Regions from separate parts of the Lysinibacillus sp. 54212 genome, predicted to be linked through region 2. Evidence: riboswitches for the same ligand, from Rfam matches in the RefSeq annotation. Region 2 holds a riboswitch; the other holds the start of a gene.
The links. A riboswitch is a leader RNA that binds a small molecule or an ion and turns the genes downstream of it on or off. The one in region 2 is predicted to bind cobalamin.

Region 1 (4,669 bases), on a different contig from region 2:
AGGGTATAAACCGACTGATCATGAGGTATGGACTCATACAGGGAATGGAGAAGAAAATCCTGAGGACGGCTTTGAGTGGGTAATGGACCATAACCATTATATTCCAGTTGCATTATTTGGAGGCATTATTACAGATGAAAAAATCACTTCTGTTAAAGTCATGCAGCAAACGCTAGAGCAACAGGGAACAGTATTCCAACTAAACGATATGAAAGTCTGGTACGCAGTTTTCGATACGTTAGAATCTGGTACACCCGACCCACTAAAGATAGAAGCGTATAACGACGGGCAGCAGGTAGTATGGCGACACGGTATTTATGATAATGGTTTAGAAAGTGGCTTAGTTCAAAAGGATAAAGGCGGCAATATTAGTAAATCCATCACTATTTACAAGCCGGATGAAACTGTGAGCTACCTTGAAAAGCATGAGGTAGAGTATAGTGGTGATGGTTCTGAGGCGTCGATAATTAACTTTATTTACGAGCAAGCGAAAACGTTCAATGTCACCCTTAATAGTTATAGCTTTGAAAACAATGGGGCGTCTCTCATTTTAGATTTGGGAGAAGGGGTTTTTAATATACAGGGCTCTACTGGCGGCTCGATGTTTGCTGGTACGATTAATGGATCATTTTTTGAATATTTCCCAGCTCTCCAGCAAATTACCTTTACCCATAACGGCTCCTATGATGCGATTTTAGATCATTTTATGGTAGGTGAACCATACAAGAGACCGACTGAAGAACAGGAGCTTACTAATTTAACTTCGCTCGTTTTTAGTCATTTGTATAATGGAGAGTATGAGAAATTATCGGCAATGGTAGATCCATCTGAGGGCCTTACATTCTCATTGTTTGCTGACTTCGGTAACAAACCAGGGTACGGTGGGGATTATGTAAACCTTAAGCCGGATGAGCTAGTAAATGCTAAAAATCAACAAATTGATTGGGGACATGATGATAGCAATCGAGAGTTTAAAATGACATTGGAAGAATATGTGCAAACTATTTTGTTAAAGGTGAATGGAAAAGACTTTGTTTATGACACAGTTACATTTAACGGTCAGGCTGTTCAATTTGGCGGGGTTTTAAATACTATTCATGCAAATTATCCGAATGCGAAGTATATAGAGTATTACTCTAGCCAATCCTCTCAAGCCCTGCGATTCATTTTCCATAAATCGGGAGGGGGATGGTATTTAATCGGCATTGCGAGAGATGTACCTACAGGTTAATCTATACAATATTTTATGTAATATTGTACAGAACTAGTTGTTTGCGATGATTTTCCCTTAAATTATTAAATTATTTGTCAATTTAGCTTTATTTATGTTACATTCTTTATCAGGTGAATAAGCTTGCAGGAAAGAGAAAAGGGAATTCGGTGAAAGGCCGAAGCTATGTCCGTAACTGTATGCGCTGATGAAATGAGAGGATACCACTGTCTATGGATGGGAAGGATCTCAGAAGTAAGTTGATGCGCGAGCCAGGAGACCTGTCTTTTTCTATTCGTAACAACACTCTTCGGAACTAAAGGGAATGTGCGGCAAATACGAATAACAAATAGTATTGTTTTTTGTCTTTCTGCCATCCATTTTCTGGGTGGCTTTTTCTGTTGGACGAAGTTGTTGTAGTATTTTGTAATGGTTGTGAAAGGGAGATAAGAATTGAAGAAAGATATGCGCTATAGCTGTTATCCGTTTATGCGTGAAAAAAGCTGTTTAGTAGACTACGAGATTCGTACAGATTGTTTAACGACTAGGGTGGGCGAGGTTTTTCCAGCATTAGCTGATAGTGAGGCTGAAAGGATAGTACTTGAAGATTTACGGATCATTCAGCCAAATGTTTATCATGCGAACGGCTCTGTCCGTGGCAAGCTTGCGATAACAGAAGAGGATTTACAATGGCTAAGTGACCGCTATGATTTTTATGTAGCGTATGTCCAACAAGAAATACAGCAATTCGTTTTGCCGCAAGGAACTGAAGCAGCAAGTCGATTACATAGCTGTCGAAGTGAGGCAAAAAAGTCTTACAGAGCTCTACATAAAGTAAGTGAGGAACGAGTAGTACCGGAAATTCTATTCGATTATTTAGGACTACTAGCAAATGTATTTTTTGTAATGGCAGTATATTTAAATAAACATGGGCATCACTCAGAAATAATTTTTGAAAGTAAATCTTATCCAAAAAGAAAGAAGGCAGAACAATGAAATTTAAAATGAAATGGGTAACACCAATTGCTGCAGCCCTACTATTAGCTGCATGTGGAACGGATGAAGACAAAAATGCAAAGCAAAATGAACAAGAGCAAGAAAAGCCGGAAGTAGCGGAAGGTCCTTATAAAGTTGTCGATGACCGTGATGAGGAAATTACATTTGATGAAGTACCAGAATCAATTATTTCACTTCAACCGAGTAATACAGAAATTTTATTCTCTCTAGGCGCTGGTGAAAAAATTATTGGTGCAACAGATTATGACACTTACCCAGAAGAGGCAAAGAAAATCGAACGTGTTTCAGATTCGATGACAATCAATGCTGAACGTATTATTGAATTAAATCCAGATGTTGTAATAGCATATACTGCCGGTGATCCAGCTCAAATCGAGCAGCTTGAAGCGGCTGGGCTAAAGGTATTTGTTATTGATTCGGCTGCATCATTTGATGATGTGTATGGCGATATTGTTCAACTTTCTGAGGTACTTCAAGTTGAGGATACTGGTGAGCAAGTTGTAAAAGATATTAAAGCTCAAATTGCGGCAGTTCAAGAAAAAACAGAAAAGCTTGATCAGAAGAAAAAAGTATATTTTGAAATTTCACCAGCTCCAGATATTTGGACAGCAGGTGGTAACACATTCCAACAAGAAATTTTAACAGCAGCTGGTGTGGAAAATGTATTTGAGGAACAAGACGGCTGGTTTAGTGCAGCAGAGGAAGATGTCATTACAAAGGATCCAGAAGTGATTTTAACATCTGTCTACTATACAGATGATGCAGTTGGTGAAATTTTAGCTCGTAATGGCTGGGATAAAATGCAAGCAATTATTAATAAAAATGTTTATTTAGTGGATGCTGATATCACATCTCGTCCAGCAACTCGTATTGGTGAAGCAGTTGAGCTAGTAGCAGAAACAGTATATCCTGATTTATTTAAATAGTCAGGGAGTAGGCTGGCATACGAATTAAATTTTAAAAATATGTCAAGAGCAAATCTATCATTAGATTTGCTCTTTTCAAGTAGAGGTTGGTGCCAATGGGAGGACGAATAATTTTTATAACTGGTGGCGTTAGAAGTGGTAAAAGTGCATTTGCAGAAAATTATGCCCAGCAGCTTGCTAAGAATAACAGTAAGTCCTTGCTCTATATTGCATCAGGTGTCTCATTTGATGAAGAAATGCAGCAGCGAATCAATAGGCATAAAATCGATCGTCTGCAAGCAGCTATTCCCTGGAAAACACTAGAAGTGCCAGACCGTTTCCCAACAAAATTTTCCGTTCTGTCTTCGGACTATGTTCTATTATGGGATTGTTTAACAACGTGGCTCACGAATATAATATTTAGGAACGAGCTTTCCCCAAATAGAGAAAAAAATATTACTTTAGCCGTTGAACAGTTACAAGATCAGCTAAAAGAATGGCAGCAAAAGGGTATAGTCGTATTATTAGTTTCAAATGAAGTGTTAGATGAAGGCGCCTCACGCTACTGGGAAGTAAATGAATATCGGCAAATTATAGGTAAATTACATCAATGGATTGTTGCACAATGTGATGAAGCCTATGAGTTAGATTCTGGCATTGAAAAGAGGTGGAAATAATGGGGTTAAGAACAGGGTTTACAGGTATTTTATTAGCGCTACAATTTTTCACCTCATTACCTATTAAATTTCAGCTACCGATTACACGAATGACAGCAACTGCAATGTACGGGGCTATCCCGCTACTAGGTATCGGTATGGGGAGTATACTTGCTGGAATAATAGTTTTGAATAATAGCTATTTGCAGTTTTCCTCCCTTTTTATTGCTATCCTGTTAGTTGTTGCTCACTTTATAATGACAGGTGGCTTGCATATGGACGGAGTTGTTGATACTGGAGATGCCTTTTTCTCTTATAGAGATAAGGAAAGGCGTCTTGAAATATTAGATGATCCTCGTGTAGGGGCATTTGGTGCAATGACACTCGTCATTTTTGTACTGCTGAAAGTAGCAGTTTTATACGAGCTTTTATTACATAGCATCCCTATCTATTATTTTATTGTCCTACCGTTTATGGCACGGTTATCGATTTTATTGTATTTCCTTACGATGAAAACGTTCAAAAATAAGGGTATTGCAGCCTATTTTAAAGAGAGAGTTCATGCGAGAAAGCTATGGCTTGCATTGATTATTTATAGCTTATCTCTTATTGCAGTCTCTCTTTTTTTACAGCAATTAATTTGGCTTGTTCTATTCGTTGTGATGCTGCTGTTTGTAGCCATTTATCGATACTGGACGAAGAAAAATTTCGGCGGGATGTCTGGCGATTTAGTCGGAGCATGCTTTGAAGGGACGGAGCTTCTTTTATGGTTCACGCTATTACTATTCATTTAATTCGTCATGAAAAAACACAGGCGAATATCGAGCGTAAATACATTGGCTGGACGGATGAGGAGATTATACCAAGAGCTGGACATTTTA
Region 2 (4,669 bases):
GCGACAAGGTCCGCCCACACTAAAAATACTGCACCTAACAATGCACTAATTGGCAGCACGAACTTATAATTCGAACCGACAAACATACGAACGATATGTGGAATAATCAGTCCAACAAAGCCGATGCTTCCACTCACAGCTACGACAACCCCTGTAAGCAGTGATACAAAAATAATAATAAATATCCGGAACTTTTCTAAGTTAATGCCAAGTGTTGCAGCTGTTTCTTCACCAAGAAGTAGCGCATTTAGCTGCCGATAATTCATCCAAAGTAAGCAAAATACGATAAGTAACGTGAAGGCTGGAATACCAATATTTGACCACTTTGCACCTGCTAGGCTTCCTAGCATCCAGTGCATAACCGCTTGAATTCCACCCTGTTGCTTTGACATCATTAGCATAAAGTTTGTTATTGCTGATAGTACAAGTGATACTGCAATTCCTGCTAGCAACAATCGAATTACAGAGGTTCTACCATTCACTCGTGCAAGGAAAAACACAACAATTACTGACAAAATTGCTCCAAGAAACGCCGCAAAGGAAAGCGCATAAACGCCTAGCATGCTAAAAGCACCTAATAATATTACGGAAGTCGCGCCAACCGATGCCCCTGAGGATACGCCCAAAATATATGGATCGGCTATCGAATTTTTTACAAGTGCCTGAATCGCTGCCCCACTAATAGCAAGAGCTGCTCCAACGACTGCAGCCAATACAACACGTGGTGCACGAATTTCCCAAATTATTATCGCCTGAGCCTTTTTTACTCCCTCTCCTAAGGACAGTCCGATTTTTGATGCTAGCACTTCCCATACTACAAATGGTGTCAAATCAACCGATCCTACCATTACAGCAAAGGTCATCGAAAAGAGTAATGCCATAATAAGTACTATACTTATTGCTATTAATCTTACTTTAGACATGTAATTCAACCGGCTCCCAGCTAATTATGGCAGCATAGAATGTATGTCGGTATTCATACTGACCATCGTGATACGCTATAAAAGGTTGTAGTGATTCTTCTACATGGGCTAGATCATACGTATCGGATAAAATTTTCTTGCTTTGAACATGAAGTAGCTCTTCCATAGTTTCATAGCGATATGTGCGCTCCAGCTTAATCATTTCGCAATCCCCATAAATTCCTAATTGATAGAGCATATTGATTATTTCAATATAATCTCTTCTAGGATACTTAATATCGTAGCCATACTTTTTATCCAGCACCTCATAATGTGGCTGAATCGGTCCTGTCGTCATACCGATAATGGCACGCTTCTTCGCGAGTGCATTCATTTTTAATAATGTTTGATTCATTTCATACATACGGTAAAAGCAATTTACACCAACTATCACATCATGCGGCTTTAAATCTACCTCTTCCCATTTTCCAAGAACAAATTGAATAGGATCTTGCTCCTTAAAGTACTGCTTCAAATAAGCTAGAACACTTTGGGAGCCGTCCACAAGCGTTAACGAATCAGCATCAGCATATAGTGGAAACGTGTAATTCCCCCAGCCTGGACCAATTTCAATGATGCTTGCTCCTTTCGGAATATGGCGTCTCATGCTTTCGTATATTGTCTTTGCGTAAGCATCGGTTTGTTTATACTTTTTTTTCTTCATTGATTGTGACCAGAAGGCTTCTTCAAGGGAATCGTCTACCATGCGCTCTGGCATATTGCCGCTCCAATCGAGCATCCCCTCCTGCCACTTCTTTTCAAAATCAATCACTAAAGGTCCCTTCACACCATCACACCCTTTTTTACATCTATTAGAAATCAAAAAAACATGTAAACAAAATGTCTACATGTGTAAGCAGCAAGTACAAGATAGGTATGTTGTACAATGCTGCCCATAATCCCGTAGGAACATTTTGTCATTTGCATCAGCAGGTCTCCTGGCTTTTCATCAACGCTTGTCACACCTTCCCGTCTATTGACAGTGGCTATTGTGAGTTGCTAAGAATTACAGTGGCGGGTACCGCGGTGACTTTTCATCACACTTCCCTATTAAGTAGCTGTTACGCTACACTGATGCTCATTTTATTAAGCTATATAATTTCTCCATATCGAGATGCTCGCGTACATGTTGATCAAGCATTTCATAAGCCTGCTCCCTGCGCTCAAAATCCGACACGACATCCTCGGATATAATTTCTAATCCTTTTTTTTGCCGCAATTCGTTGAAGTAATGACGGGTAAAATGTCTGTTTTGGAAAATGCCATGCAAGTAGGTACCAATAATAGTTTCTGTTATGACACCATCCGTTCGCTCATCATCAAATTGGATAAAAGGCTGGATAGGTTGTGTAGCTTGACTTCGACCTAAATGAATTTCATATCCTTGAATGGCATGTCCAGAACTGGTTGTACCTGTCACCTGCACCGTTCTCTTCTCAGGGATAAACGTCGTTTCAATTGGTAGTAAACCAAGTGTCATATATACCCCTCCGTTACCCTCAATCGCCTGCTCATCGATTATGATTTCACCTAGCATTTGATAACCGCCACATATCCCTACTATTTGACAGCCATTTTGAGCTGCATGCAAAATTCCTTGAGCTAACCCAGTTTCACGTAGCCAAATAAAATCATCGACCGTATTTTTTGTGCCGGGAATAATGATCAGGTCTGGGTTTTTCAATTCTTTTAGAGAGGAAACGAATCGTACACCGACACCCGGTTCCTCAAAAATCGGATCTAAATCAGTGAAGTTTGAAATATGAGGCAAACGGATAACAGCTACATCCATTTCGAATTCATTTTGCAAAGGCTTTTTTAAACGTAAGCTTGAAAGCGCCATAGAGTCCTCTGCCTCAATTTGCACATCAATATATGGAATGACACCAAGCACTGGGATATTAGTATACTCCTCAAGCCACTCAATTCCGCTTGTTAGTAGCTCCTTCATTCCTCTAAACTTATTAATGATTATGCCTTTCACACGTACGCGTTCTTCCTCATCGAGTAGCATTAACGTCCCAACTAGTGATGCAAATACACCACCGCGCTCAATATCCGCTACTAAAATTACCGCTGCATCTGTTTCATGTGCCATCCGCATGTTGGCAATATCACGGCTTTTTAAGTTAATTTCAGCAGGGCTACCTGCACCCTCTAATACTAAGACTTCAAATTGGGACTCTAGGCGACTTAATGCCTTTCTGACTTCAGGCATCACTTCTTCGACGAAATTCTCACGGTACGAAAGGGCATCCATATTCGCATAGTGCTTACCATGCAGGATAACCTCTGAAATCATTTCACCCTTTGGCTTTAGTAATATTGGATTCATATCTGTAGTTGCTATGACCTTGGCCGCCTCTGCCTGTACACCCTGTGCTCGTCCAATTTCGCCACCGTCTTGTGTGATGTACGAGTTGAGAGCCATGTTTTGTGATTTAAAAGGGGCAACCTTATAGCCATCATTGGCAAGGATGCGGCAGAGCGCGGTACTTAGCACACTTTTACCAACATCGGATGAGGTTCCTTGAATCATAATTGCTTTCATTAAAATTCAAGTCCCTTCATTGCTTTGACATCTTGATCCTCGTAATAATGCTTTGTTGCATCGATAGTTGATACTAAATCTGCAAGTGCCACAATCGAAGGATGAGCTGATCGTCCTGTAATGACTACATGCATAGTCTGTGGACGATTTTGAATGGCTTCTAGCACCTCAGCAAGTGGCAGCACATCATCAATTGGAAAGCGTGAAATCGCTAATGCATTATTTAATTCATCCAACACTAATAAGTCAATCGATTCATCTTGTAGAGCTGCCTTCACAACCTTCCAAGCCTTCTGTAGTGCTAGACGGTGTTCCTCAGGCGTTTTTGTCCATGTGAATCCAACGCCGAGCTGCACCATTTCTAAGCCTAACTTTTGTAGCGCTAGCCCTTCTCCATATGTACGATCAGGTGATTTAATAAATTGAAAATATTTTACGTTCATTCCTCTACCAAGTGCTCGTAATGTGACACCTAATGAGGCGGTCGTTTTCCCTTTTCCGTCCCCTGTATAAACTAATAGCATACCTTTCCGTGCCATTTATGTTCCTCCTATAGCCACGTCGTTTTTTCTGAAAATGGAGTACGTTTTTTCTCCGTTGTGATTTGCTCTTCTGGGTAGCCAATGCACAGTGTTCCAACTAGTTGCTCTGTATGAGACGCTCCAATAAACTCATGTAAGCCTGACTCATGTACAAGACCGACACCTCGTGTACGCCAAACCATGCCAAGTCCTAATTTTTCTGCCATTAACCACATCGACATAATGGCGCTACTAACGGCAAAAGTGTTATCAATTGTCGCTCCTTCGTCACCATCAACAATTGCTGAGGTCACGACAATAATGAGTGGTGTTTTTGTGACAGCTTCCATCGAGCTTTGAACGAGATTTGATTTCGTTGGAAAACGTTTTTGTAAATAATCCAGTGCAACCTTTTCATAACGCTTTAAGCTATCTCCTTGAAGCACATAAAAATGCCAAGGCTCTCGCATGCGATCGTTCGGTGCATAGGTTGCAGCTTCTAATAATTGCTCGATTTTCTCGCGTTCTACATCACGTGCCTCGAATTGACGAACGGCACGACGTTTTTTTAATGCTTCTAACATGATTCGATTTCAATCCTTTCTGAAAACCATGTAATCTCTTCACGAACTCTC

Region 1: another riboswitch for cobalamin. It lies ahead of V4T18_RS04165 (ATP:cob(I)alamin adenosyltransferase); the one in region 2 lies ahead of V4T18_RS12535 (class I SAM-dependent methyltransferase).

What each region holds. Positions count from the first base shown of each region.
Region 1 is NZ_JBAFWZ010000004.1:74,705-79,373, reverse strand. Features, by position in the region: gene V4T18_RS04170 (hypothetical protein) at 1-1,231, shown strand, start outside; cobalamin riboswitch at 1,334-1,514, shown strand; gene V4T18_RS04165 (ATP:cob(I)alamin adenosyltransferase) at 1,664-2,206, shown strand; gene V4T18_RS04160 (ABC transporter substrate-binding protein) at 2,203-3,153, shown strand; gene V4T18_RS04155 (bifunctional adenosylcobinamide kinase/adenosylcobinamide-phosphate guanylyltransferase) at 3,249-3,809, shown strand; gene cobS (adenosylcobinamide-GDP ribazoletransferase) at 3,809-4,582, shown strand; gene V4T18_RS04145 (histidine phosphatase family protein) at 4,555-4,669, shown strand, end outside.
Region 2 is NZ_JBAFWZ010000017.1:17,386-22,054, forward strand. Features, by position in the region: gene V4T18_RS12530 (FecCD family ABC transporter permease) at 1-923, opposite strand, end outside; gene V4T18_RS12535 (class I SAM-dependent methyltransferase) at 916-1,749, opposite strand; cobalamin riboswitch at 1,874-2,053, opposite strand; gene V4T18_RS12540 (cobyric acid synthase) at 2,041-3,513, opposite strand; gene V4T18_RS12545 (cob(I)yrinic acid a,c-diamide adenosyltransferase) at 3,513-4,052, opposite strand; gene V4T18_RS12550 (nitroreductase family protein) at 4,064-4,618, opposite strand; gene cobA (uroporphyrinogen-III C-methyltransferase) at 4,612-4,669, opposite strand, start outside.